Regions from separate parts of the Halomonas sp. IOP_14 genome, predicted to be linked through region 3. Evidence: predicted binding sites of a transcription regulator. Region 3 holds the regulator's gene; each other region holds the start of a gene.
The links. The regulator sigma-54, encoded in region 3, starts transcription at its own class of promoters, with help from an activator protein. The targets are predictions, from matches to a motif close to TGGCACNNNNNTTGCTNT.
Positions count from the first base shown of each region.

Region 1 (10,686 bases), on a different contig from region 3:
GCACGGCCCCGTTCTCTGTTTCACGCTGAAAAACGGAAGTGGGGGTTGCATATAGGCCCAGCTCTTCGAACAACTGGTTATTGGCGTACACCTGCTCTTCAATTTCTCTCGGTTGGGCACTAGCTTCGATTTCCTGCTGGCCGCTTTCATGGGCATACAGTGTCGCCGCTGGATCGTCGGCGCCGAGAATAGCGGCTGCTTTTCCAGGGCTGTCGGGTGCTAAGATACCTACCATGATATGGCGTAGCTGCACCTCACCTGCTTCCACCCAGGGGCGAACGTCTTGCCACATTTGACGGCAGTAGGGGCAGTTGGCATCCGTGAAGGTGTAAATCACCCGGGGGGCATCCACATTGCCGTCCTGTACCCAGTGGCTTTCGCTTAATAGCTGCCATGTTTGTGCCTCTAGCGGTGCACGTACATGCTCATCCAGTTGCGCTTCGGTAAGGTCATTCCCCTCATTATCCATTAGCGTACCCACCACGGCGTGCTCGCCATCCGGCGTCAGGTAAATCGCCATGTCCTGGCCCTGCACGCTGGCGCCGTAGCCGCGCAACCCTCCGGGGGCATCGAATTGACCATGAATTTCCAAGCCTTGGTCGGCAAGTGCCTGAATAGGGGCGGGGAGCTCATCGGCATAGCTCGCAGAGGTGCCGACCAATCCTGCCAGCAGGAGAAAACCACTTATGCCAGCGTGACGTTTTAAGTGCATTGCAGCGCCTTGTTTGAATAAGAGTGAGAGGCTAGAGATTTAATAACCGCCGCCTTAGTGCTGGCAATCCCTAAAATAATGCCGTGTTGCGATTATCGCAGCACAACATTATTTAGGGATTATGCGCTTTATAACTGGGGCAATATGTCGCAACTTACGGTTTTTGAAGTTTACGGTTTTTGAAACTTTAGATTTCTCAATGGTATTAACGAAATGGCATTAACGATCAGCTACCAGCCAGCGTACCGCGTATGGCGGTAGCGTGCCTTCGGGAATCCATGGGTTGCCAGGATCCAGCGCTTGCCAGGCGTGTTTTTCAAGTGCCTGGGTAACTGCCTCGCCCACGTTTTCTAAGGGAAGCGGCAGATCGGTGACGTTGTACAGCGCCAGTAATCGGCGGCCATCGTGCAGTGGGCCGCGCTCTACCGCCAGCAGTTCCGGTGCCGAGACTAACACCCGCTGGGCGGCATTGGGGTGAAAGCAGGGCTCTTGACGGCGCTGGTCTAATAGCCGGTTTAAGGCGTGAAAAACATCGTGGGTGGGCGTTGAAGGGCTATCTAACAGCAGGTCTAGCTCGCTACGCTGCCAGCGCCGGCGGTTGATCGAACGTAGCCGCCCACTGCGCTCAACGCCTTCCACGTCATTGAGTGTGCCAGTTAGGGTGTGAATATACAGCGCGGGGATACCTTGCAAACTCAGCATAATTGCTTGGCTGCATAGAAAACGCGCTACCTGCCACGGGTCGGGGCCGCGGCGGGTGCCGCGCATGGCTTCAAACCAGGTGATATTGATCTCATAGGGCGTATCGCTGCCATCGGGGTTGCTACGCATGCTGACAAAGCCTCCGAAACGGTGCATCAGCTCCAGCAGCGCATCCCGCTCGTGATCGGGCAATAAACCTTCCAAGGGGCGCACGCCAATGCCGTCGTGGCTGGCCGTAAAGTTGAGGTAGGTGCATTGGTCGGGCAGTACCGGAAGGCTGGCAAGCCAGGTTTGTAAGGTGCTCGCTTCGCCCCGGGTGAGGGTGTGCAATAGCAGCGGGGGGAGGGCAAACTGATACACCATATGGGCTTCGTCGGGGCCCCCCGCTGGCAACCGATCCAAGCCAAAATAACTGATATTTTCCTGGTGGGGCACATTGGTTTCGGTGATTAACAGGGTACCTGGGGCCACGTGATCCACAATCGCTCGTAGCAGCCGCACCACAGTGTGGGTTTCCGGCAGGTGAATGCAGGCAGTACCCAGCCGCTTCCACAGAAAGGCCACCGCATCCAAACGTACAATCCGCGTTCCTTGCTCCAGGTAGAACAGCAAAATACCCACGAACTCCAGCAGCACATCCGGATTTTCAAAGTTCAGGTCAAGCTGGTCTTCGGAGAACGTCGCCCACAGGTAGCGGGTGCCACGCCGGGTGGAAATGGGCACCAGCAGCGGGCTGCTGCGTGGGCGCACCACCTGGGAGACATCGGTCTCTGGATCGACTTCGATAAAGTAGTCGCGGCCGGGCAGGCTGCCGCTCAGGTAATCCACAAACCAGAGAGACTCCCGTGAGACGTGATTGAGCACCAGGTCGGCCATTAAGTCGTAATGGCTGGCGAGTTCGCGGATGTGCGACCAATCACCAAGATCGGGGTTCACTTCCCGGTAGTGGATCACCGAAAAGCCGTCGTCGCTGCTCCAGGGAAAGAAGGGCAGTACATGTACACCGCTGATGCGATCGCCCAACCGCGCTTGAAGAAAATCGCTAAGCACTGCCAACGGCGGCACACCATCTTCAATAATCGAGTCACCGTAGCTGATCACCCACTGATCTTTTTCGCTCCAAGAGGGTGCGTTTTTAGTGCTGGTTCTACCGGAGCTGGATGGAAATGGGGCAAGCGACTGAAAATGCGCTAGACGCTGGTTTAAACGGCGCTGCACTTCCCCCGCCCTGGGGCCATAAAGGTGGCTGAGGTAGTCGTTAACGGTCTGCTCAAAGGGGGGCATGGGTAGCTCCTGATAAACAATCTGCCACAAACGCTGCAGCTTGTGTGCCAAATCGTTACAATACGAGGTTGATACCGCGTTTAAACGCTAAGATACATTAGCTTGTGGCAGTTACTACTGCTAAAACGCTATTAATAGCACACACATTGACAGGTTATAACACGCTAACTCGTGCGGTACGCCGACACGAGCTGACAACAGGTTGACCGCCATGCATTGCCCTTTTTGTGGTGCAAACGATACTCGAGTGACTGATTCGCGCCTGGTAGCGGATGGTGATCAGGTACGCCGTCGACGCCAGTGTGCGAGCTGCCAAGAGCGCTTTACCACCTACGAAACCGCAGAATTGGTAATGCCGCGGGTGGTGAAGTCCGACGGCTCCCGCGAGAGCTTTAATGAAGCCAAACTGCGGGCAGGTATGTTGCGTGCGCTGGAAAAGCGTCCGGTCAGTGCAGAAGCCATTGAAGCGGCGGTAGAGCGCATCCGCCAAACCTTACGTGCCCGGGGCGATCGCGAAATCAACGCCCGTGATATTGGCGAGTCGGTCATGCAAGCGCTTAAAACCCTCGATCACGTAGCCTATATCCGCTTTGCTTCGGTATATCGCAAGTTCCAGGATCTGGATGAATTTCGCGCTGAAATTGACCGGCTGTCCCAAGAGCCCTCTTCCCGACTGGGCCATGGCAGCGAGTCGTCAAAATGAGTGCTGTCTTTAGCCAAGCCGACCACCGCTATATGGCGCGGGCGCTGCAACTGGCGCAAAAAGGCTTATACACCACGGATCCCAACCCGCGAGTCGGCTGTGTGATTGTGCGTGACGAGCAGATTGTCGGTGAAGGCTTTCACCTGTGTGCCGGTGAACCCCACGCCGAAATTCACGCGTTGAATGATGCTGGTGAGCAAGCCCTGGGCGCGACCGCGTACGTCACCCTGGAGCCTTGTTCCCACACCGGCCGCACTGGCCCCTGCGCGGTGGCGCTCCAGGAAGCGAAGGTGTCGCGGGTAGTGGTTGCCATGGTGGATCCGAACCCGCAGGTGAGTGGCCGCGGTATTCGTCTGCTTGAAGAGGCGGGTGTTGAGGTGGCGGTGGGGTTATTAGAGAGTGACGCGCGCGCTCTGAATCCCGGCTTTATTGCTCGCATGACCCAGCAGCGTCCCTTTGTGCGCCTGAAAATGGCGATGAGTCTAGATGGTCGTACCGCCATGGGGTCGGGGGAGTCTCAGTGGATCACCGGGCCTGAAGCACGCACCCAGGTGCAGCGGCTACGGGCACGCTCCAGCGCGATATTAAGCGGCGTTGAGTCGCTCATTATGGACGACTCTCGGCTGACGTTACGAGCAGAGCAGTTACAGCTTAACAACGCAGACGAAGTGGTTCGCCGCCAGCCCCTGCGGGTGGTTTTAGATACCCACTTGCGCCTACCTCTGGCGGCAGCCTGTTTAAGCGAGCCTGGGCGTACGCTAGTGATCACCACATCAGACCACTTGGAAGAGAAGCGGGAACGGTTAACTCAGGCGGGCGCTGAAGTACAGGTGTTACCCTCCGGTAGCGATGGCCGTATCGATTTAGTGGCAATGCTGCAGTGGTTAGCCGAAAATGAACAGGTTAATGAACTGCTGGTGGAAACCGGAGCGACATTGGCGGGCGCTATGCTCGATGCGGCGTTGGTCGATGAGCTACAGCTGTTTGTTGCCCCCACATTGTTAGGCGGCGAAGCACGGCCCCTTTTTGCGCTGCCAGGGCTCTCACGTATGGCCGATCAGCGGCGGTTAACCATTCACGATATGCGAGCAGTAGGGCGCGATTGGCGCATTATCGCATCCCCTCTAGCGACTAGCGCATCTGGCGAATTTTGCGAGAGCAAGGTACCCTGACGCGCAAAATCGTGACTCACTCTCGCGACACTCTTTCTCGATAACCTATCCTGACAAGCTATCGTGACAACACTTATTGGAGATTCCATGGCGCACCCCTCCTCTAGAGGCTTAGCCCCTATCGCCGAGCTGGTGGACGATATCCGCCAGGGCAAAATGGTGATTCTCATGGACGATGAGGATCGCGAAAATGAAGGTGATATCATCATGGCCGCCGAAAAAGTGCAGGCCGAGCATATCAACTTTATGGCCCGTTTCGCCCGCGGCTTGATCTGCATGCCGATGACTCGCGCCCGCTGTGAGCAGCTTAATCTGCCGCTAATGGTGCGTGATAACGGTTCCGGTTTTGGCACCAAGTTTACTCTCTCCATTGAGGCAACCGAAGGCGTCACGACGGGTATTTCAGCTGCAGATCGTGCGCGTACCGTGCAAGCCGCGGTGGCACCCAATGCAAAGCCCTCTGATATCGTTCAGCCAGGCCATATCTTTCCGCTGATGGCCGAGCCGGGCGGCGTGCTGCGCCGTGCCGGGCATACGGAAGCTTCGTGTGATTTGGCGGCACTGGCGGGCTGTGACCCTAGCGGTGTAATCTGCGAGATTATGAATGATGATGGCAGCATGGCGCGCCGCCCCGAGCTTGAAGCCTTCGCCCAGGAGCACGGTATTAAGATCGGTACCATCGCGGATCTGATTCACTACCGTATCGTTAACGAACAGACCATCGATCATCTGGAAGCGTCAACGGTCATGACCTCCCATGGCGAGCTTGAGCTGCACGTGTTCCGTGATCGTATCCAGGGCGCTCACCATTTGGCGTTGGTGAACGGTCAGCCCACGCCGGAACAGGCCACCACGGTGCGCGTGCATCTGACTGATACGCTGCGCGATGTAATGGGCTTGATGAAAGACGAACAGTGCCGCTGGGATGCCCATCGCGCGCTGGAAGAGATTGCCAGTGCCGCGCCAGGCGTGTTTGTGTTGATTGACGACGGCCGCCCGCACCAGGATTTGAAAGACCAACTGGATATCTTTTTGGATCGCGTGCGCCAGCCGCGTACCAGCGACTCCGACGGTGCCGGTAACTACTTGACCATCGGCACCGGTTCTCAGATTCTGCGCTATTTAGGCGTGGGTAAAATGCGATTACTTAGTTCACCGTGGAAGTTTTCGGCGCTGTCCGGCTTTGACCTCGAAGTCGTAGAGCGTCTGGGCCCTAATGACACGGCGTATGAACCAACTTCTCAGCAGAACTAATTCAGCAGGAATAAATTGATGCACTCCCTCACTCAAGTTGAAGGTACGTTTGTTGATGTCGATGGCCGCTATGTCATCGTGGTCGGCCGTTTTAACCATCACGTGGTCGATAGCCTGGTGGAAGGCGCCGTCGACAGCTTGACCCGTCACGGTGTCGACGCCGAGCATATCCACATTGTTCACGTGCCGGGCGCCTGGGAACTCCCGCTGGCGGTGAAGCGCGTGTTGAAGGTAATGAAACCCGACGCAGTGATTGCCCTGGGCGCGGTCATTCGCGGTGGCACACCGCATTTTGAATACGTGGCGGGCGGCTGCAATACGGCGATTAATCACCTGCAGCTTGAGTTTGATACCCCGGTGGCTAACGGCGTGTTAACCGTTGAAACCATTGAGCAAGCGATTGAGCGTGCAGGCACCAAGGCCGGTAACAAAGGCACCGAAGCTGCCATGGCCGCGATGGAAATGGTCTCTCTGCTCCGTGCGCTACCGTCAGGAGATACCCAATGAGCGAGCGTAAACCCTCTGCCGCTCAGCAGGGCCGCCACGCGGCGCGGGAATTAACGGTGCAGGGGCTTTATCAATGGCACATGACGGGTAAATCCATTACCACCATTGAAGCCGAGTTTCGTAGCCAGGTCGCCGACGATGACCTGGAAGATCACGAAAATTGGGTCAAGGTGATGGAGATCGCCGACAAGGCGCTGTTTCACGAGTTACTCCATAATACCGTGCGGTTCAAAGCGGAACTGGATCGTGAAATCTCTCCCCTGCTAGACCGCCGCTTAGAAGATCTCGATGCGGTAGAGTTGGCCATCCTACGGTTGGGCGCTTACGAGCTTTCCCGCCGCATGGAAGTACCTTATCGTGTCGTCATTAACGAAGGCGTTGAGCTGGCTAAGTCATTTGGCGCCACCGATGGCCATAAATACGTGAACGGCATTCTCGACAAGCTGGCTATTCGCTTGCGCAGTGCCGAGGTCAGCGCTCGTCGTCTCTGAACGCGAGCGGTATGACAATGCGTTTAAGGGGCCTTTGTGCTTGCCGAATTTGATTTGATTCGACGCTACTTTATGTCGTCGCAGGAGGCGTCGGCTGCGTCAAATGGCGTCACACTGGGATGTGGAGACGACGCCACGCTGCTGTTGCCGCAAGCAGGCCAACAGTTGGTCGTGAGCGTTGATACCTCGGTGGTGGATGTACACTTTCCCCGCGAAGCATCAGCATTTGCGGTGGGTCACCGTGCCTTGGCCGTTGCGCTGAGCGACCTGGCCGCCATGGGGGCGACTTCGCGTTGGTGTTTGATGGCGTTAACCCTTGATCAGCGCCAGTTTACCAATGATGAAGCCACCCATGCTTGGCTTACAGACTATGCGCGAGGCTTTCATACGCTTTGTCAGCAGCACGCCACCACGCTGGTGGGGGGCGATGTCACTTCCGGTGCGCTTTCCATAGGCGTTACTGTGATGGGTGAACTCCCGGTGGGCGAAGCCTTGACCCGTAGCGGTGCCCAGGTGGGAGATCTGATCGCTGTCACCGGTGCACTAGGTGGTGGGGCAGGCGGGCTGGCGCTTTGGCAGCAGGGCGAGCGCGATCTGGCGCATCCATTGTTAAGTCGCTACCTATTGCCACAACCGCGCTTAGCGGCGGGCCTGGCGTTGCGCGACTTAGCCACCGCTGCACTGGATATCTCCGATGGGCTACTGGCCGACTTGGCGCATATTCGCGACGCTTCGCAGGTCGGAGCCGTCATCGCGCTAGACGCCTTACCACTGGCGGACGAACTGGAAAGCTCCCTAGGTCGGGAAGCTGCACTAAAAGCGGCACTTTCCGGCGGGGATGATTACGAACTGCTTGTTACCCTCGGCGCTGACGACGTCGCAGAGGCGCAACAACGTTTAGCGCCATTGGGTCTCTCGCTGACCGTCATCGGCCACTGCAGTGAAGCGTTAGGCGTTACTGCCTCTGGCCAGAGTGAACTGAGTCGTTATGTCAGCGGCTATGCCGGCTGGCAGCATTTTAGTGGGGAAGCGCCATGAATCATGCACCGAAAAGTGTCTGGCGTCGCCCAACACATTTTTTTGCCTTCGGCTTGGGTAGCGGTGCTGTCCCTTGGGCGCCGGGTACCTTTGGCACGCTAGCGGCCATTCCGTTCTACTGGATGATGGCGGAACTGCCCCTGGGGTGGTACCTGAGTATTTGTTTTGTTGCCTTTATTGTCGGCGTTTGGCTATGTGATAAAACGTCCCACGATTTAGGGGTACACGATCACTCGGGTATCGTGTGGGACGAGTTTGTGGGTTACTGGCTAACCATGGCGGCGGTGCCTTTTTCGTGGGAGGCTGCGCTATGGGGATTTGTGGTATTTCGCATCTTCGATGTCTTTAAGCCCTGGCCGATTCGCTGGGCTGACCGCCGCGTGGCGGGCGGCTTTGGTATTATGATCGATGACGTGATGGCAGGGGCCTACGCCTGGAGTACTATGCACCTGTGGTTCTGGCTACACTAAACTTGGTAAGTGGTAAGTGGTAAGTGGTAAGTGGTAAGTGGTAAGTGGTAAGTGGTAAGTGGTAAGTGGTAAGTGGTAAGTGGTAAGTGGTAAATAGAGATCAGGAGCGGTTGATAACTTTTTTCGAGTGCATTGGCTGCAAGGCGTTGGCTTCAAGGAGGTAGCATGCGCAAGGAACGTCTGATTGTCCCCACGCTGGCGATTATAGCCGTAGTGTGGATGGCAGCGCAGCTACTCTCCAGTGTGCTGTTTGAGCGCAGTCTACGCCAAGCGCTCGAAGATCTGGAGGCGCGGGGCGAGTGGCGCGTCAATCGTACTGAGAGTCATCAAGGGTGGTTAAGCTCCCAAGGCAGGGTGATACTGTCACCGCTTTTGGGTCGACCCTGGCGCCTTGAGCTCACGTATAGCGCGCGGCACGGTATTTTAAGCACGGATGTCGAAGGCACCGTACTACCACGTCTCGATACCGTTCTGCAGCAAGCCGTGGGTGAGGTCACCGCCCCCTCTGTGCCGCGTTGGCAGGGGCGCTATCACACCCTTAGCGGTCATAGCGAATTGCGCCTTGCCCTTGCCCCCTTTGTGATTCAACAAAATGGCCGCGATTTAGCCGTCCGCGGTGGTCGGCTGCGCTTGGAAGGCGTGTTTGGCGATTGGCGACTACGCGCGTTATTTGATCAACTTACCCTGACCGACGGTATGGCCCAGCTTGCGATAGGCCCCACGGTGCTCGAAAGCCGCTATACTTATATTGATGATGCTTACCACTTTGCTCAACGCGATCACCTGCATATTGAAACGCTGACGCTCAGCTACCCCTCCTACGATATCCAGTTTTCACCTCTCGATCTAAACAGCCATATGGTGCTGGATGAGAGCGAACTCCGTATCAAAGGCGAGCTTGAAGTGGGCGATGTGATGGTGCCTTCTCAAGCGCCTGATATGCCGCTGCTCAATGGCCGCATAGAGATGGAGCTTTCGCGTTTGAATGCCGATGCGGTTCGCCACTTGATTCGCCGTTTGCGCCAGGAAGCCGCCTGGGGAGACGCTAGTCTACCTATGGCCGAAGGGTTGCTGGCCCGGTTGGAGCCGGATCTGCGCAAAGTGCTTAGCGACTCGCCACGTTTAGATGTCATGACCATCGCCATCGACAGTCCGCTGTTGGGTATTCGCCTGGATGCGGATGGCGCGCTGTTTTTTGATGCCCGCCAGTTGGATGAGCTGAGTGTGGTTAACCTCGACAAAAAGAAAGAGCAGGCGAAATGGCTGGAGCGTATTGATGGCGACTTTACCTGGCACGATGCGCCTACCGTCGCCGCATTATGGTTAGGCCTGCCCCTGGGTACTCGGGAGCTGCAGTTTGATGTGGTGCGTGGCGTTTGGCGTATCAATGGGCGCCCGATGCCCGAGCTTTGGCCTCAATAATTTTAAAAGAAAAGTTTACCTACGGTCGCAGGGAGCGCCGCTAAACTGACTGTTCTACTCGCGAAGGGTTGAAGTTTTGGCCCACTGCCCGCATTCCATGGACAACACTAGGCGGTTCTCACCGCCGGTATCGGTTCATTGGAGGACGCATGAGCGATCAGGATTACGAACACGACGCTGAACATCTTGATTGGCAACTTGATGATGAGCAGTCATCCACTACTGATGACACCCCCGGTAGTGAAGAGAGTAGTGAAGACAGTGGTGCAAACCACTCTAACGAACAGACTGAAAAAAGCTCTCAAGAGCCCGATAGTAAGCAGGGAGGAAGTGAGTACCGCTCAGACGGCGAGCGGGTAAACTCTCTGGTGCCCGCTAGCGAAATGCTGCCCGAACGCATTTACCTCCTGCCTATTCATAACCGGCCGTTCTTCCCCGCCCAGGTACAGCCGCTGGTGATTAATCGTGAGCGCTGGGAAGAGACCATGCGCCGTGTGGGTAACACGCCGCACCACACATTGGGTGTTGCCTTTGTGGGCGAGCAGGGTGTCACCTCCCTGGATCACGAAGGTTTCCCGGAGATCGGTACTGCGGTCAAAGTGCACAAACTTAAGGGCGAAGACGATCAGATTCAGTTTATCGCTCAAGGGCTTCAGCGCTTTAAAATTACCCGCTGGCTCTCCAAAGAGCCGCCTTACCTCGTCGAGGTGACCTACCCTAAAGAGCCGGTTGATGCGGAGAACGAAGAGACCCGCGCCTACGCCATGGCGATCATCAACGGCATTAAAGAGCTGCTGCCGATTAACCCGCTGTACGGTGAAGAACTCAAGCACTACCTCAACCGCTTTAGTCCTCATCAGCCGGGGCCGTTGACCGATTTTGCCGCCGCTATTACCTCCGCCAAAGGCCCCGAACTTCAGGATGTGCTGGC
Region 1 covers NZ_JAINWD010000057.1:16,905-27,590, reverse strand. The annotation lists gene dsbG (thiol:disulfide interchange protein DsbG) at 1-712, opposite strand, end outside; gene K7H09_RS22865 (sugar phosphorylase) at 932-2,698, opposite strand; gene nrdR (transcriptional regulator NrdR) at 2,910-3,401, shown strand; gene ribD (bifunctional diaminohydroxyphosphoribosylaminopyrimidine deaminase/5-amino-6-(5-phosphoribosylamino)uracil reductase RibD) at 3,398-4,573, shown strand; gene ribBA (bifunctional 3,4-dihydroxy-2-butanone-4-phosphate synthase/GTP cyclohydrolase II) at 4,661-5,827, shown strand; gene ribH (6,7-dimethyl-8-ribityllumazine synthase) at 5,846-6,334, shown strand; gene nusB (transcription antitermination factor NusB) at 6,331-6,825, shown strand; gene thiL (thiamine-phosphate kinase) at 6,862-7,863, shown strand; gene K7H09_RS22830 (phosphatidylglycerophosphatase A family protein) at 7,860-8,333, shown strand; gene K7H09_RS22825 (DUF945 family protein) at 8,499-9,755, shown strand; gene lon (endopeptidase La) at 9,905-10,686, shown strand, end outside.
Region 1: the regulator sigma-54 is predicted to act here: its motif matches at 2,731-2,748, upstream of K7H09_RS22865 (sugar phosphorylase).

Region 2 (10,686 bases), on a different contig from region 3:
GTCCGTCGCGAACGGCAGCGATAATTTCGCTGCTGACCCGCTCCTGAAGATCAATTTTGATTTCCGGGTAGAGGCGTGAGAAGGCGCTGAGATCCTGGGGAAGAAAGGCAATGATCGCCGAAGTATTGGAGTGGATACGCACATGGCCGCGGACGCCTTCGCCATACTCGCTGAGCTCGGCCTGCAGGCGTTCAATGTTATCCATAATACGTCGGGCATGATGCAAAAACGCCTGACCTGCGGGAGTCAGTTCTACACCTCTGGGGCGACGATAGAGCAGCGTGGTGCCGACCAACGTTTCCAGGTCACTTATGCGTTTGCTCACCGCGGCGAGAGCTAAGTGTTCACGCTCCGCCGCCGCCGTCAGTCGACCTTCATCCGCCACGGAGATAAACAGTTTAAGGGTGACAAAATCAAAGCGGCGCATCCTACGAACTCCTTGAAAGCAAGCTCCCTATGGTAGCCCACACCTTCGCCAGCCACGAACCCTTTGTTACCCATTGCCTAATTGTCGCCCCTGATTAGCTCACGCATGCTGGCTAATAGTGAACACTCAATGATAAGAGAGAGCCTTAATGAATGCTTCCGAAGCGCGCCAGCTTCCGCTACAGGGCTTAAAAGTACTTGAGCTTGGCCAACTGATTGCAGGGCCTTTCGCCACCAAACTGCTGGGCGAATTCGGTGCCGACGTGATTAAAATCGAGCCCCCCGGCACCGGCGACCCACTTCGCAAATGGCGAATGATTGAAGACGGCACCTCGCTGTGGTGGCACGTCCAAACCCGCAACAAGCGCTCGGTCGCGTTAGATTTACGCAGCGAAGAGGGGCAAGGCCTGGTGCGCCAGCTCGCAGCCGAGGCCGATGTAGTGGTGGAAAACTTCCGCCCCGGCACCTTAGACAACTGGGGGCTAGGCTGGGAAGCGCTCTCCCAACTCAACCCACGCTTAATCATGGTGCATATTTCCGGCTACGGGCAAACGGGGCCTTACCGCGATAAGCCCGGCTTTGGGGTGATTGGCGAAGCCATGGGCGGGCTGCGTTACCTCACCGGCCAGCCGGGAGAACCCTCGGTACGCGTGGGGGTGAGCATCGGCGACTCGCTTTCCGCGCTCTACGCGGTGATTGGCACGCTACTGGCGCTCCAGGAGCGCAACCGCAGCGGCCTGGGCCAAGAGATCGACGTCGCGCTATATGAGTCGGTATTTGCAATGATGGAGAGCCTACTGCCGGAGTTCGATGCCAGCGGCCAGGTTCGCGAACCCAGCGGCAGCGCCCTGCCCGGCATTACCCCCTCAAACGCCTACCGCTGCCAGGGCGGCGATTACGTGCTGATTGCTGGTAACGGCGACAGCATCTTCAAACGCTTAATGGGCGTGATTGGTCGTGATGATCTCGCCAACGACCCGGCACTGGCCCACAACGATGGGCGCAGCCAGCAAGCCGAGGTGATTGATACCGCGATTCAGTCCTGGACAGAAGAGCGCCCACGGGATGCCATTTTACAGGCGCTGGATGAAGCCCGTGTGCCCGCAGGCTACCCCTACACGGCGGAAGATATCGCCTTTGATCCCCACTATTTGGCGCGGGAGATGATTCAAACGTTCACTCGCCCCAACGGTAAACCGCTAAAAGTACCCGGCGTACTGCCCAAACTGAGCGCTACCCCTGGGCGGCTGGGCGACGGCGGCCCCACGCTTGGCCAACATACCGACGACGTATTGGATGAGCTGGGCATTGACCATGAAACCCGAGCCAAACTGCGCCAAGCGGGCATAATCTAGGAAGTTTATTATGAGCCAGTTATCACCATGCCCCGCCAAGATAGAGATCAACGAAGTTGCTCCCCGGGACGGCCTGCAGATAGAGGCACGCTTTGTGCCCACAGAAGACAAAATCCGCTGGATCGACGCGCTCTCCGCCACCGGGCTACGACGTATTGAAGCAACGTCGTTCACTTCACCCAAAGCAATTCCCAACCTACGCGATGCCGCCGACGTAGTCACCAGCATTCAGCGTCGTGAAGGGGTCGATATCACCGTGCTGGTGCCTAATGTAAAAGGCACCGAGCGAGCGCTTGCCTGCCAAGTGGATGAGATCAATCTGGTGATGTCCGCCAGCAACAGCCACGGGCTGGCCAATCTGCGCATGACGCCAGAGCAATCCCTTGAACAATTCGCGGCGATTTTGGAGGTCAGCAAAGTCAGCGGTGCGTTTATCAACGCCTCGCTCTCCACCGCCTTTGGCTGCCCGTTTGAGGGCGAAGTACCCGAAGCACGGGTGTTGGAACTGGTTGAGAAGCTTATCGACCTTGGCATTCAGGGCGTCACGCTCTGCGATACCACCGGCATGGCCAACCCTGCCCAGGTCAAACGCCTGTGCGCAGCCGTGCTTGAGCGCTGGCCGGAAACGCCGTTCACTCTGCACTTCCACAACACTCGCGGCATGGGGCTGGCTAACGCCCTGGCGGCGTGGCAAGCAGGTATTAGCCGCTTTGATGCCTCACTAGGTGGGCTGGGCGGCTGTCCCTTCGCCCCCGGCGCTAGCGGTAATGTATGCACCGAAGACCTGGTGCATATGTTTGAAGCCATGGGCGTCGATACCGGTGTCGATCTGGATGCACTGCTTGAAGTCGCCGCCACCCTTCCCGACCTTATCGGCCATGATGTGCCGGGGCAGGTGGTAAAAGCCGGGAAATCGACTCGGCGTTATGCGATGCCATAAGTTCATGCCTAAAGCTCACGCCTAAGCGTTAGGCAGGCCCAATCACATGCTTCACTTCCAGATAAGCACTTAGCCCCCAAGGGCCTAGTTCACGCCCAATACCGCTGCGCTTGAAGCCGCCCCAGGCGGTTTCAGGTAGTACTAGCTGCTCGCTGTTGTACCAGATGCTGCCCGCCTTGAGCTGACGGCCAATGCGTTTTGCCCGCTCGGGGTTGCCGCTGATCACCGTGGCGGCTAGGCCATATGCACTGTCATTGGCAAGCTGAATCGCCTCGGCTTCGCTTGCTACGCTGTGGCCGCAGAGCACCGGGCCAAAAATCTCCTCCTGCCACAGGCGGCTTTCCACAGGCACATCACGGTAAAGCGTGGGCGCCAGGAAGTAGCCTTGAGCGGGCAGCGTGCGGTGTTGCCCGTCGCGCACGACCGTCAGCCCTTCCTGTTCGGCCAGATCCAGATAGCGCTGCACGGCGTCGCGTTGCTTGGCGCTGGTTAGCGGTCCTAAGTCGGTACCTTCGGCGAGCGGGTCGCCCAGCGTCAGCGCATCCATACGTTCGGCAAGCGCGGAATAAAGGGCTTCGGCTACGTCTTCATGCACCAATAAACGCGAGGTCGCCGAGCAGATCTGGCCGACATTGAAGTAGATACCCGCCATTACCCAGTCAGCGGCCTGGCCGGGATCGGCATCTTCCATCACCAGAATCGGCGACTTTCCGCCCAGTTCCAGAGAAACGCTGGCGGTACGGGCGCTTGCCGCCTGCATCACCGCTTCACCGACGCGATTGCTGCCGGTAAAGGAAATTTTATCCACATCAGGATGATGGGACAGCGGTGCACCGATACCCTCACCGTCGCCGTTTAGAAGGTTAAGCACCCCCGCGGGCAGGCCAATCTCCAGCGCGATCTCCGCCAGCACCCGTTCGGGGAGCGGCGTGACTTCCGACGGTTTGAGCACCGCGGTACAACCCGCCGCCAAGGCGGGCGCCAGCTTCCAGGCGCTGGTTACCAGCGGAAAATTCCACGGCGCAATCAGCCCTACCACGCCCACGGGGTCGTGATAAGTGCGCGCTTCAACGCCCGCCATCTCCACACTGACCAACTCGCCCTGGCGAGCATCCAGCGCCCTGGCCTGCCCGGCGTAGTAGCGATAGCAGGCAATCGCGTCGCCGAGGTCAATACCCGCTTCCGCCAGCGGCTTGCCGTTGTTGGTCGCCGAAAGCGTGATAATCGAGTCTCGGTGGGCTACCAGTGCATCGGCGAACCCGTCAAGGTATTTTGCCCGTGCACTGCCGCCCAGCGCCTGCCAGGCGGGCTGCGCCTGCTTGGCGGCTTTGACGGCAGCATCGACATCCGCCGCATCCCCGGCGGTTACCTGGGCAATCCGCACTTCGCGATAGGGGTTCATCACGTCGAGCAGGCGGGAGCCCCTCGAGGGCACCCACTGGTTGTTGATAAACTGCTGGCTGATTGACTGCATGGAAATGTCCTAGTCAGAAAAGTCGCACGCACGCTGCCAGGCAGCGGCGTCTATTTCGATCAGTAGAGGCCCGGTCGCTTCATGGTTGGCGAGCGCTCTGGCAAGTTCGGCGGGGCTTTCTACCAGCACACCGGGGCAACCAAAGCCTTCGGCCAGGGTGAGGAAGTTGGGCGCCTGAATATCCACGCCCAGGCGCGCCACACCGTTGGCATCCATATAGCGACGGATCTCTTCGTAGCCGGCGTTGTGCCACAGCACAATCACCACGGGCAGGCGCTCTTCTACGGCGGTTGCGATTTCCGAGAGCGTAAACATCACCCCGCCATCGCCCACCAGTGCCACCACCGGCAGATCCGCTCGCGCAAGCTGTGCGCCCAGCGCCGCCGGCAGCCCATAGCCCAATGTGCCGTAGCCCGTTGAGGCATTGAAGTAGCGCCTGGGCGCCGGCTGGCTGACCAGGTGGTTACCGGCATACACCGGCGCGGTGGAATCGCCTACCAAAATGGCCTCGGGTAGATGCTCGGCAAGCGTTGCATACAGAGGCACAAAGTCGCTAAAGGCCGAGTCGTTGTGAAGGTTCAGCGCGCTCAATACGGCAGCGGTTCGCTCCGCGCCGTGGTGGTTTAGTGGCTCGGGGAAGTGATTAAGCAGAAGTCCAAGGCTACGCCCAGCATCGCCCACCAGTCCAAGCGTGGTGCGCTGGTTGCGCACCAGTTGCTCTGGATCGAGATCGATACGAATCAGCGTGCCGTCGAGGTGAAAGCCGCCATCAAACACCACATCATAATCGGTCTCACCTAGCTCGGTGCCTATGGCCAGAATCACATCGGCATTGGCCGCCAATTCACGCACTTCGGGCAGGGCTGCATTAGCCCCCAAATCCAGCGGATGGTCGCGGCCTAGCAGCCCTTTGGCGTTAATGGTCGTTACCGTGGGAGCATCGAGCTTTTCTACCAGCGCTCGGGCCGCCTCTGGTGATCCCACACAGCCACCGCCTAATAGCACCAGAGGCTGCTTCGCCGCGTGTAACAAGCGGGCGGCTTCGGCAAGCCCTTCTGGATCAGGCGCGGCGCGGTAAAGCCTAGGCGCCTGCCAACTCACCGGCACGTTCACTGGAGCATTGAACAGATCGATGGGGATTTCGATATGCACCGGGCCCGGGCGCGCGCCTTTGAACACGGCAAAGGCCCGGGCCAGCACCTCGGGTAGCGTATTGGCGTCCAACAGCGTGTGGCTGAATCGTGCTACGCCGCTGATCATCTGCTGCTGGCTGGGCAGCTCATGCAGCCGCCCTTGGCCCATGCCCAGCGTATCGCGACGGTTAACGCTGGAGATCACCAGCATAGGGATCGAGTCCGCCAGGGCCTGGCCCATGGCGGTCGCTATATTGGTCATCCCCGGGCCGGTGATAATCAGGCACACCCCCGGCTGGCCGCTTGCCCGGGCATAGCCGTCGGCCATAAACCCGGCGCCCTGCTCATGGCGTGGCGTAACGTGTCTCACATTGCTGCCTTCCAGCCCGCGATAAAGCTCCACCGTATGCACACCGGGGATGCCGAACAGGGCACGTACCCCGTAAGTATCGCGCAGCAGGCGGATCAATAACTCGGCACAGGTCATCGCCGCTTGATTGCTCGTTGCATCAGTATTCGTTGCATCAGCGTTCATTGAAGGCCCCTTAGAAGAAAAACGTATGGGCCATAAAGGCAATGATCGGCAGCGTAATGGCGGTACGCAGCAGGAAGATGGCGACCAGCTCCCAGAGTCTGATGGGGATTTTCGACTTGAGCAGCAACGCGCCGATTTCCGACATGTAGATCAACTGGGTGAGCGACAGGCAGGCAATCACAAAACGGGTGAGTTCGCTTTCGATATTGGTCGCCAGCACCGCGGGCAGGAACATATCGGCAAAGCCCACCAGAGTGGCAGGCGCCGCCGCCTCTGCTTCAGGAATCCGCAGCAGCTCAAGCACCGGCACCATGGGGTAGGAAAGCCAGGTAAATAGCGGGGTAAACTCCGCCAGAATCAGCGCTACCGTACCAATGGCAAACACCAGAGGAAGTAAGCCGAGGAAAATATCCATCACGTTGAGGAGCGCCAAACGTGCCAGCTCACGGGGCCCGGGAGCTCCAGCGGCGCGATTGGTGGCCTGAATCAAGCTGTAACGGAACAGACCCACTTTCTCAGTTCGCTCCTCGTTCAGTTGGCAGCCCACTGGCTCGTAGTAGTCATTGGACTTGCGCGACAGCGGCGGCAGGCGCGGCACGATGACCGCAGCGATCAACCCGGACACCACCACCGTAAAGTAGAACTGCACAAACAGGTGATTAATATCGACAAAGCTGGTGACCAATAGCGCAAACGCGATCGACACCACGGAAAAGTTGGTGGCAATCACCGAAGCTTCACGACCATTATAATAGCCCTGCTCGTACTGCTGCGTGGTGATAAGCACACCGACGGTACCCGATCCCATCCATGAGGCGGTGGCGTCGATAGCGCTGCGTCCCGGCAAATTAAAAATCACCCGAAACGGCTTACGTACCATACTGCCGATGAACTCCATAAAGCCAAACTCGACCAGAAATGGCAGTAGGAGTGCGGCAAAGAAGAAGAATGTTAATAGTACCGGCGCCAGATCATTGAGCATCACTCCACCGGTAAAGGACGCAGTGACGAACTCAGGCCCAAACTGAAAATAGGTCATCACAGCAAACAGTGCGCCTAAAACGCGCATCACCAACCACACTGAACCGACATGAAACATTTCATGTAGCATGCCTTTTTTGGCCCAGGCAGGGTTAGCTAGCTTGGCGTAAATCGTCGCTACCACCGACAGGCAGAGTACGACTACCGCAATAGCTGGCAGCGCCGAGCCCAGCAGAGTTTGCAGGCTATCGGCCATTAGACCCATGCCGATGTTAATGGTATCGCCGACTTGAAAAGGGACGAGAAACAGCAGCACCCCAATTAGCGATGGAATGATAAATTTCAGTAAGTGCGCGCGGGGTATCGGTGCCGACGAAGTCGGCTGTTCCGATTTAACGTTGCTATACGACATAGGGTTCACCCATTGGAAGTGATTATTGGAGGTGGGCTGGCGGCGTAACTAGGTCAGTACTTTTTTATTTAGTCGCTATTTCTTTGTTAGCTATTTGGTCGGCGTCACTCGCTGTGTTTAACGCCCGGCAGTACGCAGAGCATTTCATACAGCAGCGTGGCGCCCATCAGCGCGGTGTTGCCGCTGGGGTCATAAGGTGGGGATACTTCCACCAGGTCGCCACCGACAATATTCAGCCCAGCGGCACCGCGAACCAGCTCCAATCCTTGGCTAGAGGTCAGCCCGCCCATTTCCACCGTGCCGGTACCGGGGGCAACAGAAGGATCCAGGCCGTCGATGTCGAAACTGATGTACACCGGGATATTGCCCATCTGCTCGCGCACTTCCTGCATCAACGGCGCTAGCGAGCGGTACCAGCACTCTTCGGCGGGAACGACGCGAAAGCCCTGATCGCGGCACCAATCAAAATCCTCAGCGGCATAGCCGGTACCGCGCAGGCCGATTTGCACTACCTTGCCATGGGCCAGCAACCCCTCCTCCTGGGCACGACGAAACGGCGTACCGTGGGCAATTGGCTCACCGAACATGTGCTCATTGACATCGGCGTGAGCATCGATATGAATCAACCCCACCGGGCCGTGCTTTTTGGCCATGGCGCGAAGAATTGGCAACGTCAGGGTGTGCTCCCCGCCCAGGGTCAGCGGAATGCAGTTATGTTTCAGCACGTCATCGTAAAAGGCGGTGATGATGTCGACGCTTTTCGGCAGATGAAAGGTGTTGATAGGCACATCACCGATATCGGCCACTTGCAAGCTTTCAAAGGGCGCGGCGCGGGTCGCCATATTGTAAGGGCGCAGCATACGCGACTCATCGCGAATCTGGCGTGGTCCAAGCCGCGTGCCGGGGCGGTTTGAAGTGCCGATATCCATGGGAATGCCAATAAATGCCGCATCCAAACCCTCGGCTGTCTCTTGGGTGGGCAGGCGCATCATGGTGGCAGGGCCTGCAAAGCGCGGCATGGTGTTTCCGCCCAAGGGCTGATTAAACTCCGACATACACATCTCCTTATATTTTTGGCGGTGAGCACGGTGTAGGTATTGGCCTAGCTCTTTTCACTACTCTTCTAAAGTCATTGCACAGACCATGCCAAGTCGTAGATGCCTATAAAGTGGTGGGATTAGCGACCAAACGATGCAAAAATGAATCAACTAGAGGCTTTTTTAATTCATTTTTGTATCAAAGATTCATAAATGAATCACTCAGAGGAGTTGGCTGCGATGAGTGAAATAGACAGGCGTGTGCTGCGAACCATTGTGGAGACCGCAAACGACCACTTCTTTATCGTCAGTGGCGATGGGCAAATAGTGGATATTAGCCCAGGAGCAGAAGCGGTTTACGGGGTATCCAGAGAAGAGCTGCTCTCCAGCAGTGTGCAGCAACTGCAAGCGGCCGGGGTGCTCAAACCCTCCATCACCATGGAAGTGATGCGCACCCGCCGGCCTGCACAGCTTATGCAGGTCACCGGAACAGGCCGCCGGGTGATTGCCGAAGCCTATCCTGTATTCGTCGACGGCAAGCTGGAGCGCATTATCAGCCGCTCGCGGGATTTAACCGACTTGCAGTTACTGCAGGACGAATATGCGCTGCTGCAAAAACGCTTTAGCGAACACTTAAAGCGCAGTCAGGCAGCGCCAGACGCGGAAGAGCAGGCGTTGGATGACGCCCTGGACAATTTGCAGGTGCGTAGCAGCGTGATGCGTGAAATTGCGCTGCTGCTTAAGCGGGTCGCCCCTTCGGATGCCAATGTGCTGATGCTGGGTGAATCAGGTGTGGGTAAAACCGCCTTTGCCAAGCAGCTACACCGCTGGAGCCAGCGCTGTGACGGCCCCTTTATCGACGTTAACTGCGCGGCGATTCCAGAGAATCTGTTTGAGTCCGAGATGTTTGGCTACCAGCCCGGCGCTTTCAGCGGTGCCGCCCGCCAGGGCAAAGCCGGGCTGTTAGAGCAGGCCGAGGGCGGTACGCTGTTTTTGGATGAAATAGGCGAGCTGCCGCTGCTAATGCAAACCAAACTGCTCAAGGTGATTCAGGACGGTAGCTTGACCCGACTGGGTGACACCCGATCACGCAAAGTCAATTTTCGCTTGGTCGTGGCGACCAACCAGGATTTGGGCAAGCAAGTAGAAGCAGGACTTTTTCGTCTGGATCTTTACTACCGCCTCAATGTGATCCCGGTCACCCTGCCGCCACTTCGTGACCGCCGGGAGGATATCCCCGACCTGGTTGAAGCGTGTTTAAACCGGCTCAACCAGCGCTACGGGCGGCAAAAAATTCTTGATACCCGCGTTTGGTCGACACTGATGGGCAGCGAATGGCCGGGTAACGTCCGCGAGCTGGAGAACTGGCTAGAGAGAGCTTGGCTTTCCAGCCCCACCGATCAAATCGAAGAGCCTGCCGCACTCCCTCACGCCGAACAGTTCCCGGCCAACTTGCCGAGCGCCTCGCCAGCAAGGTCGGCAGTAGCACTCGAGCCCCAGGAAACCCTCAAGCAGTACCTAGCGCGGCTGGAGCGTGAAACGCTTGAAGAGCTGTGCAACACACTCCCCAGCACCTATGCCATTGCCGAGCGGCTGGGCATCAGCCAATCCAGTGTGGTGCGCAGGCTTCAGCGCTATGGCATTAAAGTGACCAAGTGAATTTTTATCTTGACACAGCGGGTGTCATCAACCATCCATGTAAGTGTCATGAAACGGCAACACCTTCAACACAAGCTGAACCAATAACAACCAACAGCCGGTGATGTGTGTGCTATGTCAAACCAATCGCGTATTCGCCTGGAGCGCGTCACTAAACGTTGGGGCGCGACCACTGCCGTCGATGAAATCTCCTTCGATGTCACGCCTGGGCAATTTGTCATTCTGCTCGGCCCTTCAGGCTGCGGTAAATCCACCACGCTACGCATGATCGCGGGCCTGGAAGAGGCCAGCAACGGACGTATACATATCGGCGAGCGCGACGTCACACACCTGCCGCCCGGCGACCGTGGGCTGAGCATGGTGTTTCAGTCCTACGCGCTGTTTCCGCATTTGAGTGTGGCTGACAATATCGTGTTTGGCCTGCGCAGCCGCAAGGTACCCAAAGCCGAGCAGCGCGAGCGGCTAGCCAAGGTGGCCGAACTGGTTGATTTAACCGATTATCTGAACCGCAAACCTGCCCAGCTTTCCGGCGGTCAACGCCAGCGGGTTGCTTTGGCGCGCTCGGTTATTTCCGAACACCCGATCTGCCTGATGGATGAACCGCTATCCAACCTGGACGCCCGGCTGCGCAGCGACATGCGCCGGGAAATCAAAGCATTACAAAGCCGCCTGAATATGACGGTTATCTACGTCACCCACGACCAGGTGGAAGCCATGAGCATGGGCGATCGTGT
Region 2 covers NZ_JAINWD010000002.1:255,088-265,773, reverse strand. The annotation lists gene K7H09_RS02815 (LysR family transcriptional regulator) at 1-427, opposite strand, end outside; gene K7H09_RS02810 (CaiB/BaiF CoA transferase family protein) at 576-1,781, shown strand; gene K7H09_RS02805 (hydroxymethylglutaryl-CoA lyase) at 1,792-2,721, shown strand; gene K7H09_RS02800 (aldehyde dehydrogenase family protein) at 2,750-4,195, opposite strand; gene K7H09_RS02795 (5-guanidino-2-oxopentanoate decarboxylase) at 4,205-5,863, opposite strand; gene K7H09_RS02790 (YjiH family protein) at 5,874-7,256, opposite strand; gene speB (agmatinase) at 7,361-8,311, opposite strand; gene K7H09_RS02780 (sigma-54 interaction domain-containing protein) at 8,534-9,952, shown strand; gene K7H09_RS02775 (ABC transporter ATP-binding protein) at 10,067-10,686, shown strand, end outside.
Region 2: the regulator sigma-54 is predicted to act here: its motif matches at 8,388-8,405, upstream of speB (agmatinase).

Region 3 (10,686 bases):
CGTTGCGGCGTCGGCATTACCGTGCCAAACGCGCCGGACTATATGCATACCCACGCCGACTGGACTACCGAACGCCTGGGTGGCCACGGTGCCGTGCGTGAGATCTGCGATACGCTGCTTGAATCTCAAGGACACTGGGGCGCGGTGCTCGACACCTATCTGCACGGCCGCACGTAAATGTTTAAACGCTTTAAAGTACGCCTCTGGTTAGCCGGGCTAGTCATCGCGCTGGGGATTCTGCTGGTATGGCTTGACCCCCGCGGGCCTCAAGACACCAGCATCGATCCCGAAGCACAGGCTCAGGAACCTGGCCACGTGCTGGAAAATGCCGAGATTACCCTATTCGGGGATAACGGCAGTGTCATGCAGTCGCTAAAAACACCGCGCCTTATCCATACCCCGCAGCGCAGCGAAACCTGGACGGAAGAGCCCGAGGCAGTACTGTATGACAGCGAAAACCGTCAGTGGCTGGCCAGCGCCGCTGTAGGCACGCTCAACACCGCTACCCAAGCCCTGCTGCTGTCAGGTTCGGCTCGACTGTTTGCACCAGATGAAGGCTGGCAGCTAGATACCGAGCTACTGCACTATGATGGCCTCGAGCAGCATGCCTGGAGTGACACACCGGTATTGATGCAGCAACCGCCGCAGCAAATGAGCGCTTCACGTATGGACGTTTGGCTTAACACCAGCCAGGTTCGCTTAACGGATAATGTGCGCGGCACGCACCCCCCGGCCACACAACGCTAATAGGAACCGCCATGAAAGCCATGATTTCCCCAGCCCTGCTCTACACTGCACTGTTCGGTTTAGCGATACCTTTATCAGTGTTAGCCCAAACCAACTCATCTTCCCAGGCCCCAGTGGAAGTGGAAGCCGACCGTTTAGATCTTGATCAGCGGGCAGGCACAGCTGTTTATACTGGGGATGTGGACATTCGCCAAGGCGAAATGCAGCTGCGCGGCGAGCGGGTAGAGATCGAACGCAACGACGCGGGCGAACTCTCGACAGCCACCGCTACCGGTGAACGCGCCTACTTGCGCCATCAAGGCGAAGGGCAAGAAGGCCCCACGGAAGGCTGGGCGCGGCGAATTATTTATCACGTCGCCGAGCGTCGCGTAGAGCTGATCGACCAAGCCGAACTGACCCAGCAAGAGGACACCTTTAGTGGCGGTCGCCTTGAGTATTTTATTGACCGAGAAGTGATTCAAGCGCGCTCTGACGTTGATGGCAGCGAGCCCCAGCGCATACGCATGACCCTTCAGCCTGAACAATAGGGAGCCTAGCTGTGGCCACTGCTGACACTGCGCCGATCAAAACCCTTTATGCCCACCACCTGGCTAAAAGCTACAAACGCCGCCGAGTGGTCAAAGACATCAATCTGGAGATATCCCAAGGCAGTGTCGTTGGCCTTTTGGGCCCCAACGGCGCGGGCAAAACCACCTCATTTTATATGATTGTTGGGCTGGTCAAATCCGACGCTGGCAAGGTGGGTATCGACGATGTGGATTTAACGCGCGCCCCCATGCACGAGCGCGCAGCCGCGGGGATTGGCTATCTACCTCAAGAGGCGTCTATTTTCCGCAAACTCTCGGTTGCCGAGAATATTATGGCGATACTCGAGACCCGCAAAGAGCTTAACCGCAGCGACCGCGAACAGCGCCTGGAAGCGCTACTCGAAGACTTCCATATCACCCATATTCGCGACAACCTGGGCATGAGCCTTTCGGGCGGCGAGCGCAGGCGTGTAGAAATAGCCCGCTCGCTAGCCACAGAGCCCGCTTTTATTCTGCTCGATGAGCCTTTTGCGGGCGTTGACCCCATCTCGGTAGGTGAGATTAAAACCATCATTCGTGCACTGAAACAGCGCCATATCGGCGTGCTGATCACCGATCACAACGTGCGTGAAACACTAGACATTTGCGATATCGCCTATATCGTCGGCGATGGGCAAATCATCGCCAGTGGCTCGCCCGCCTCGATTCTCACCAACCAAAAAGTAAGGGATGTGTATTTGGGCGCCGATTTTCGCCTGTAATGTTTTTGCCTTAATCGCCCCTAAATAGCGCTTTAAAACAACTTTACGACCAATGGCATGCTTATTGCACTTGCGCCAAGCACTCACTCGCACTAGGGTGGAGCATTCTGATTAACGAGTGGTTCTCAGATGGTCATGAAAGCTTCTCTCCAACTGCGTATCGGCACACAGCTGACCATGACGCCCCAGTTGCAGCAGGCCATTGCGCTGCTGCAACTCTCTACGCTGGATCTTCGTCAAGAAATTCAGCAGGCCCTCGATGCCAATCCCATGCTGGAGCAGGAAGATGAATTTAGTGAACAGGCTGTCAGCGAGCCTAAGGAAGAAGAGTGGTCAGAGAGCATCCCTACTGAGCTCTCGGTAGATAGCGACTGGTCAGATACCTATCAAGATATGGGAAGCCAGGGGGGCAGCAGCAGCGAAGGCCCCGACTTTGAGCGCCAGGCAGCCGGGCAGAGCCTTCATGGCCACCTGCTGTGGCAACTCGCCATGACCGATTTTAGCGCTCGCGAGCAGCTTGTCGCGGAAAGTTTAATCGACGCGCTAGACGCCAACGGCTACCTGACCCAGCCGCTCAACGACATCCGTGAAGGGCTTCGTGCCCAGGGCATTGACGGGCTAAGCCAGCGCGAAGTGGAAACCATTCTACTCAAGCTCCAGCAGTTTGAGCCGACCGGCATATTTGCCCGTGACTTGCGTGAATGCTTGATGCTGCAGCTCGCCGCTCTCCCCGATGATACGCCACTGCTGGTTCCCGCCCGCCGCTTGGTGCGGCAGTTTCTCGAAGCGCTTGGCAAAGACGATATGCGTCTGCTGAAACGCCGTCTAGGGCTCGACGACGAACAGCTGGCCGATGTCATCCTGCTTATTCGCAGCCTAGACCCACGCCCAGGCAGCGCCTACGGCGACACCGATGACAGCTATGTCACCCCCGATCTAGTCGTCCGCCACGATAATGAAGGCTGGCATTTAGAGCTCAACCCCGAGGCCCTGCCACGGCTGCGCATTCAGCCCGACTACGCCAGCTTGATTAAGCGTGCGGATAAAAGCGATGACAACCAGTTTCTCAAAGAGCACTTGCAGGAAGCGCGCTGGTTGATCAAGAGCCTCTCTAGCCGAAACGATACGCTGCTGCGTGTTGGTCGCGAGATCATTACCCGCCAGATTGGCTTTTTAGAGCACGGCGAAGAAGCCATGAAACCACTGATACTGGCCGACATTGCCGAAGCCGTGGAGATGCACGAGTCGACTATTTCACGGGTAACGACGCAAAAATATATCCATACACCCCGTGGTGTGTTTGAACTCAAATACTTTTTCTCAAGCCAGGTGAGCGGTCAAGATGGTGACAGCCACTCCAGCACCGCCATCCGTGCACGACTCAAGAAACTGATTCAAGAGGAGCCGCCCGGCAAGCCGCTTTCAGACAGCCGCTTAGTGACGCTATTAGGCGAAGGAGGGATTCAAGTGGCGCGTCGTACGGTGGCGAAATACCGTGAAGCCATGGGCATTCCCTCTTCCAGTGAACGGCGTCGTTTGCGCTAACTTCGTTAACGTTTCAGGGAAACTCTCGACAAGGGCTTTGCAACGCGGCAAAAAGGGTTACAATCGAAGTACAGTCCGATGGATAAGGAGCACGTCAATGCAAGTAAATATCACTGGTCATCACGTAGAACTGACTGACGCCTTGCGTGACTATGTCAACGAGAAGCTTGAGCGTGTAGAGCGCCATTACGACAATATAACTACGGTGCAAGTCACCTTATCAGTGGAGAAAGAGCGCCAGCAGGCCGCCTGTACGCTGCACGCCGCAGGTGCTGACTTACATGCGGAAGCCCTAGACAGTGATATGTACGCCGCTATCGACGCACTAGCGGACAAAATCGACCGTCAACTCGTTAAACACAAGGAAAAAGCACAAGCTCGCGCCCAAGGCGCCGGTGTGCGTTAATTCAATGACGTTGGAAACCATACTCCCCCCGGAACGCGTTCTGTTCGACGTCCCCGGGGGCAGCAAAAAAAGGGTGCTGGAGTTTTACAGCACCTTTATCGCCCAAAATATCCCCAGCCTGGACAGCCAAGAAGTGTTTAGCCGTTTAATCGGCCGCGAGCGCTTAGGTAGTACGGGTATTGGTAACGGCGTGGCTATTCCTCATGCGCGTAGCCCCCACTGCAACGCCCCTATCGCTGGATTTTTGAAACTGGCTGAAGCGATCGATTTTGACGCTATCGACGGCGACCCGGTAGATCTGGTGTTTGTCCTGTTGGTACCCGAAGAGGCAGATGACACGCATCTCTCACTACTGGGTCAGGTAGCGACCATCATGAATGATGCGGACACGCGCCAGCAACTGCGTAAAGCAGCCAGCCAGCGCGAACTGCTTGAGCTGATTACCGCCAAAATTCGCGAGCAATCAGCGGCCTAAGGGTCTGAAACCCTGTTCAGGGCAGATCACAGCAGGTTATCCGCTCACCACCCTCAACGCAGCTTGATCAAAGCAAAGAGAGACTCTATGCAACTGGTGATCATTAGCGGCCGCTCCGGGTCAGGTAAATCTATCGCCTTGCAAGCGCTGGAAGATCTTGGCTACTACGCGATTGATAACCTCCCAGCTATGTTGCTGGGGTCGTTGGTGGATGAACTGCGTGACCAGGGCGACCGAGCACATTTAGCGGTGAGTATTGATGCCCGCAATTTGCCGGGAGCTCTGGAGCGCCTGCCCTCTTTATTAGACGAGTTGCGCCAGCGTAAAATCGACTTTCAAGTTATTTACCTGACCACCGATGCGCGCATACTGCTTGAGCGTTACTCAGCAACGCGTCGCCGTCATCCGCTGACCCGCGATAGCGAAATGACGCTGGAAGAGGCGATCAATAAAGAAGAGACGACGCTAGAGGATATTCGCGATCTGGCCGATCTATTGATCGATACATCACGATTATCGGTGCACGATTTACGCCGTCGCATTACCGACCAAGTAGCCCATCAGCGGCGCGACAAGCTGACGCTAACGCTGGAATCGTTTGGGTATAAACGCGGCGTACCGTTAGACGCCGACCTGGTCTTCGATGTGCGCTGCCTGCCAAATCCGTACTGGGATCCAACGCTGCGCCAGTTCACTGGCCGCGACGCGGAAATCGTGGCTTTTTTGAACAGCTATCCGATTGTTGATGCCATGAGCGACGACATCTTGGCCTGGCTAGAGCGTTGGCTACCCGCTTACCAGAATAGCCAACGTAGCTACATGACTATCGCGATTGGCTGTACTGGTGGCCAGCACCGCTCGGTCTATATGGCCGAGAAGTTAGCGGAAAAATTGACTCCTAGCATGGGCGAAGTTCAACTTCGCCACCGCGAACTGGGTCTGCACTACACCATAAGCGAACAGTTGGCCGCTCCCCTCGTCAGCGCTTCCACACCTAACGAGCGGCCAGAGACCTCTTAAGCGCGTCTATCCATTAATGACACCACTCGGCGAAAAGGAACCAGGGTGCCAGAACGCATACTTACACTTACCAATCAACGCGGGCTACACGCTCGCGCGGCGACAAAACTGGTCAAATGCGGCCAACAGTTCACGGCAAAAATACGCGTTTACAAACAGCAACAGGCCGCCGACGCCGCCAATATCATGTCACTGCTGATGCTTGCCGCACCTTGTGGCACCGAGCTTAGAATCACCGCCGAAGGCGATGACGCCGAACAGGCGCTTGAAGCGATTCAAGCGCTGTTCGACGCCCGCTTTGAGGAGGATCAGTAAGCCGCCGCTTGGCTTGTTAGTCCCCCGCCACGGTCATGGCATCAATCAACCAGCTACCCGTGTGAACACTGCCACGGGTATCAGTGTCATCGCCAATACCTACTAAGCCAGCAAACATCCGCTCCAGGTTTCCGGCAATGGTGAACTCTTCGACCGGGTACTGCACCTTTCCATTTTCGACCCAAAAACCTGCTGCACCGCGGGAATAGTCACCGGTCACACCGTTGACACCTTGGCCCATCAACTCAGTCACCCAAATACCCCGCCCCATCTCTTGCAACAAGCTTTCGCGTGATTGCAGTGGCGTTGCTAAACGCACGTTACGTGCCCCACCGGCATTGCCCGTGGTTTGCATATCGAGACGACGAGCGCTGTAAGAAGAGAGCATATAGCTGGCAATGCGTCCCTGATCGATAAAGCGATTATTGCGCGTTTGCACGCCCTCGCCATCAAACGGTGAGCTTGCCGTGGCGCCAATCTCCATTGGCCGCTCTTCGAGACTAAACCAGTCGGGAAACAATGGTGTACCGAGCCGGTCGCACAAAAACGAGGCCTGCCGGTAAAGCGCACCACCGGCTAACCCACCGAGCAGGTGGCCAATCAAGCCACTGGCCAACGATGGGTCAAACAGCACCGGAAAGGTGCCCGTTGGCGGCCGTTTAGCACCTAGCCTGCGCAGCGTACGCATCGCGGCTTCGCGCCCCACCTCAGCGGGGTCACGTAGCGCCTTGGGGTCACGGGCAGAGGTGTAGTCATAATCACGCTGCATACCGCTCGCGTCTTGGGCAATCAGCATGCAAGAAAGAGAGTGACTACTGCCCTTTTGGGTACCTAAAAAGCCGTGGCTATTGGCGTAAACGCGCACCCCTTCGCCACTGGAGAGAGACGCGCCATCTGACTGTGAGATGCCGTCAACGTCTCGCCCCGCCTGCTCGCAGGCAAGCGCTAACTCAATCGCCTCATCCGTTGTGAGCGCCCAGGTGTAGTGCACTTTTAGATCGGGCAACTCAGTAGCCATAAGGGAGGCATCGGCCAGCCCTGCGGCCGGGTCTTCGCCGGTATAGCGGGCAATCGCCAGCGCTTTCTCTACGGCTGCCTGGATCGAGGCACTGCTGGCATCAGTGGATGAAGCGCTGCCTTTACGTTGACCCACGTATAGCGTGACGGCAATGCCTTGGTCACGGGATAACTCAACCGTTTCAACTTCGCCCAGGCGTACGCTAACGCCTATACCCTGATCGACGCTTGCGCCTACTTCGGCAGCATCCGCGCCCAAGCGCTTCGCCAGCGCTAACGCCTCTTCGGCGCGCGCGGTCAATAGCGACTGCTGCGCGGATGCATCAAATGCCTGTGCCATATGGCCTCCTATTTCAACCGAATGCCTCTCAACCAAAGTCTTGCAAGAGAGTGTCATCGGCGAATCAATGTTGTACTCGCAGCTGGTATAATGCCGCCACGAATCTTGTCTGTGAGTCACACTATGCGTAAGCAACGTCCCGATCCCGTTGAAGTAGAAGAACAGGAAGAACGCCCTAGCAAGTCGCAACTCAAACGCGAAATGCATGCCTTACAGGCACTTGGGGAAACCTTAATCGCCATGCGACCGGCGGAACGCGCCCGTTTCCCCCTCTCTGACGATATGCTACGCGCTATCGAGGAAACCTCGCGTATTCGCTCCCATGAAGGTCGCCGCCGCCATATGCAGTATGTCGGTAAGCTGATCCGTAAAGAGGATCTTACCGCCATTCAAGCCGTGTTCGACTCCATCGACCAGGAGCAAGAGCAGCGCGACCACGCGTTCCACCGACTGGAAAAATGGCGGGAACGCTTAATTGACGAGGGCGATGCGGCAGTTGACCTGTTTATGGCGGAGCACCCCGACGCCGATCGCCAGACACTGCGTCAATTGATTCGCAACGCCCAGCGGGAACGCGAACAGGGCAAACCGCCGACCAGCTCGCGCAAGCTCTTCAAACACCTGCGCGAAACCCTTGCACTTTAAAAACAGCCTCTTTAAGACGGTTTTTCAAGACCGCCTATCAAGACTGCGTGCCGCCGACGGTCAGCTCATCCAATTTCAGGGTGGGCTGGCCCACACCCACCGGCACGCCCTGCCCTTCTTTACCACACACGCCAATGCCGGTATCCAGCGCCATATCATGGCCAATCATGGAAACACGCTGCATCGCTTCCGGCCCGTTACCAATCAAGGTGGCGCCTTTCACCGGCACCGTCACCTTACCGTCTTCAATCAAGTAGGCTTCGCTGGCAGAGAACACAAATTTGCCAGAGGTGATATCCACCTGCCCGCCCCCAAAGCTCACCGCGTAAATACCGCGCTTAACGCTTTTGATAATATCGCTGGGCTCATCTTGGCCCGCAAGCATGACCGTATTCGTCATGCGCGGCATCGGCAGGTGGGCAAAGGATTCGCGTCGCGCATTGCCAGTGGGGGCCATACCCATTAAGCGGGCATTGAGTTTGTCCTGCATATAGCCAGTCAAAATGCCGTCTTCGATAAGCGGCGTGTATTGGCCCGGCGTGCCCTCGTCATCCACGCTCATCGAGCCACGGCAATCCGATAGTGTCGCATCATCGACAATCGTCACACCTTTTGCGGCCACGCGCTCGCCCATTTTGCCAGCAAAAGCGGAACTGCCCTTACGGTTGAAATCCCCTTCCAAACCATGGCCGACGGCTTCATGAAGCAAAATTCCCGGCCACCCCGACGCCAGCACCACAGGCATTTGCCCCGCGGGCGCATCGACGGCTTCCAGGTTGACCAGTGCCTGACGCACCGCCTCTTTGGCGTACTGCTCGGCAACTTGGTCATCGCGCAGCTTGGCCATGGAGTAACGGCCACCGCCGCCCGCACTGCCGCGTTCACGACGACCATTTTTAACCGCGATAACGCTGACATTAAAGCGCACCAGCGGGCGAATATCCGCCGCCAAGGTGCCATCGCTTGCCCTCACCAGCACTACTTCGTAGGTACCTGAAAGAGAAGCACTCACTTGACTGATGCTCGGGTCTGCAGCACGCGCGATTTTGTCAGCCTGTTTTAGCATGGCGACTTTGTCTTCCGCGCTTAGCCCGGCCAGGGGGTCGATTCCCGCATAGCGCGACATGGCGGATACCGGGCGCACCAACTGTCCAGGCAGACGTTGACCGCTGCGGACGATGCCTGCCGCCGTGCGGCCGGTGTCCATTAGCGCATCGGCCGTTATTTGGTTGGAGTAGGCAAAGCCAGTCTTTTCACCTGCCAGTGAGCGTACGCCGACGCCACCGTCAATATTGTAGCTGGCCTCTTTTACCTCTCCATCCTCCAGTACCCAGCCCTCTTGCCAGGTACGCTGGAAATAGAGATCGGCATAGTCAATGCCCGCGCCCATGGCGTAGCCCAACCCCGTTTCCAGAGCCTCTAAATCGAGCCCTCCGGGGGTCAACAGAATGGCGGCGGCCGTATCTACATCACTTTTATATGCGGTCATTGGGGGCCTTCTAAAGTAACCTGCGGCGAAGTCCAAGGGCCTCGCACGCGATAATGGAGTGTCGTGGCGCGATCTAAGGCGTCGCCAAACAGCTGGTCAGCAAGGAACAGCGCGCCACCCACGATGGGTGCGCCAACGGCAATCGCCGCGATCGGTAAACTTTGCGTCACTGGTAGTGTGACGCCAAGCCGCTGGTCAAGTTCACGCGTCACCAGGTTGACACTGCCGGTAAGCGTTAGGGTGGTGGCCGGAGTATCAATTTGCAATGGCCCGCGCAGCGTCAGCAACTCACCAGTAACATCAGCCGTCCCCTTAACACGGTCAAATGCCGTGCCGCGGCCGGTAACGTCGGAAAAATCCAAGCGTAGACGACGTAAAATATTATCGAAATTGAGCAAGCCAATTAAGCGCGCAGGTGCCGATTCCAGAGTGACAAAGCGGCCATCACGAATGTCGGTACTGATATAGCCATCTGAGCGGCTTAACTCCAACTGCCAGGGCGCCCCCGGCCAATCAAGCGAAGCAGCCACATCGGTACTTCGGCTACGCATGGCCACCGGTTGGTCAAGACGCTCAAGGGCGGTGCCGATGTCGCCACCCTGAATCGTAATGTCCGCACGGGTATGACTGGAAACAGCGTCCCCCTCCCAGTAAAGCTCACCTCGCGCAGAGAGCTGACCCAGGGTTAAGCCAACGGGGGTAAGCGAAAAACGCTCGCCGTCAGTTTTCCAGTAAGCAGTCAAAGGGCCGAAGCGGCGCGGCCCCATAGCAATTTCGGCTAAGCGTAATCGTCCATTGGGCACATCGGCTAGCCAATCAGGAATGGCCACAGGCACCTTGCGCTGGGTATCGACCGTTTCCATCCAGGAGTCTGGCATCGGAGCATCGCTGTCGTGTTCAACATTGGCTAACGCCAGCAAGCGATCAAGCGCCAGCGCTTCAATGGCCACATCTAACGGTTGCGGTGATTGGGCATCGTACAGTAAATGCCCAGTGACCAGATTACCGCTTAGCCCCAAATCGATCCGGCTATCGTTCACGCCTCCCGACGCGTTAAGGCTGCCTAAACACTCCCTTTGGTAAACCACACAGGGTGTGGCTAACGAGACCGCCAACGGTATTTGAGTACCTCCACCCGACGCACTGAGCAACCCGCTGGGCATTAGCGGTGAAATCGCCTGCTGCCACGCTAGCGGGTCAATGCGAGGTAGGGCAGCATCGATACTAACCCCTGGCTGGGAGGGCCAGTCGGGCAGGCGCACCGCCTGGCTGCCTAAATTTAGCGTCCCGGCAAGCGAGCCATTAAGCTGTTGCAGTCGTGCAGAAGCGATATCGGCTAGGCGGCTTTCGATACGTTTTGTGTCCATATCGGCGGTTAATGTCCAGGGCCAGGCCTGCT
Region 3 covers NZ_JAINWD010000004.1:86,778-97,463, forward strand. The annotation lists gene K7H09_RS04950 (KdsC family phosphatase) at 1-177, shown strand, start outside; gene lptC (LPS export ABC transporter periplasmic protein LptC) at 178-747, shown strand; gene lptA (lipopolysaccharide transport periplasmic protein LptA) at 759-1,274, shown strand; gene lptB (LPS export ABC transporter ATP-binding protein) at 1,286-2,035, shown strand; gene K7H09_RS04970 (RNA polymerase factor sigma-54) at 2,165-3,580, shown strand; gene hpf (ribosome hibernation-promoting factor, HPF/YfiA family) at 3,678-3,986, shown strand; gene K7H09_RS04980 (PTS sugar transporter subunit IIA) at 3,991-4,461, shown strand; gene rapZ (RNase adapter RapZ) at 4,549-5,481, shown strand; gene K7H09_RS04990 (HPr family phosphocarrier protein) at 5,527-5,796, shown strand; gene pmbA (metalloprotease PmbA) at 5,813-7,153, opposite strand; gene yjgA (ribosome biogenesis factor YjgA) at 7,277-7,798, shown strand; gene tldD (metalloprotease TldD) at 7,836-9,287, opposite strand; gene K7H09_RS05010 (YhdP family phospholipid transporter) at 9,284-10,686, opposite strand, start outside.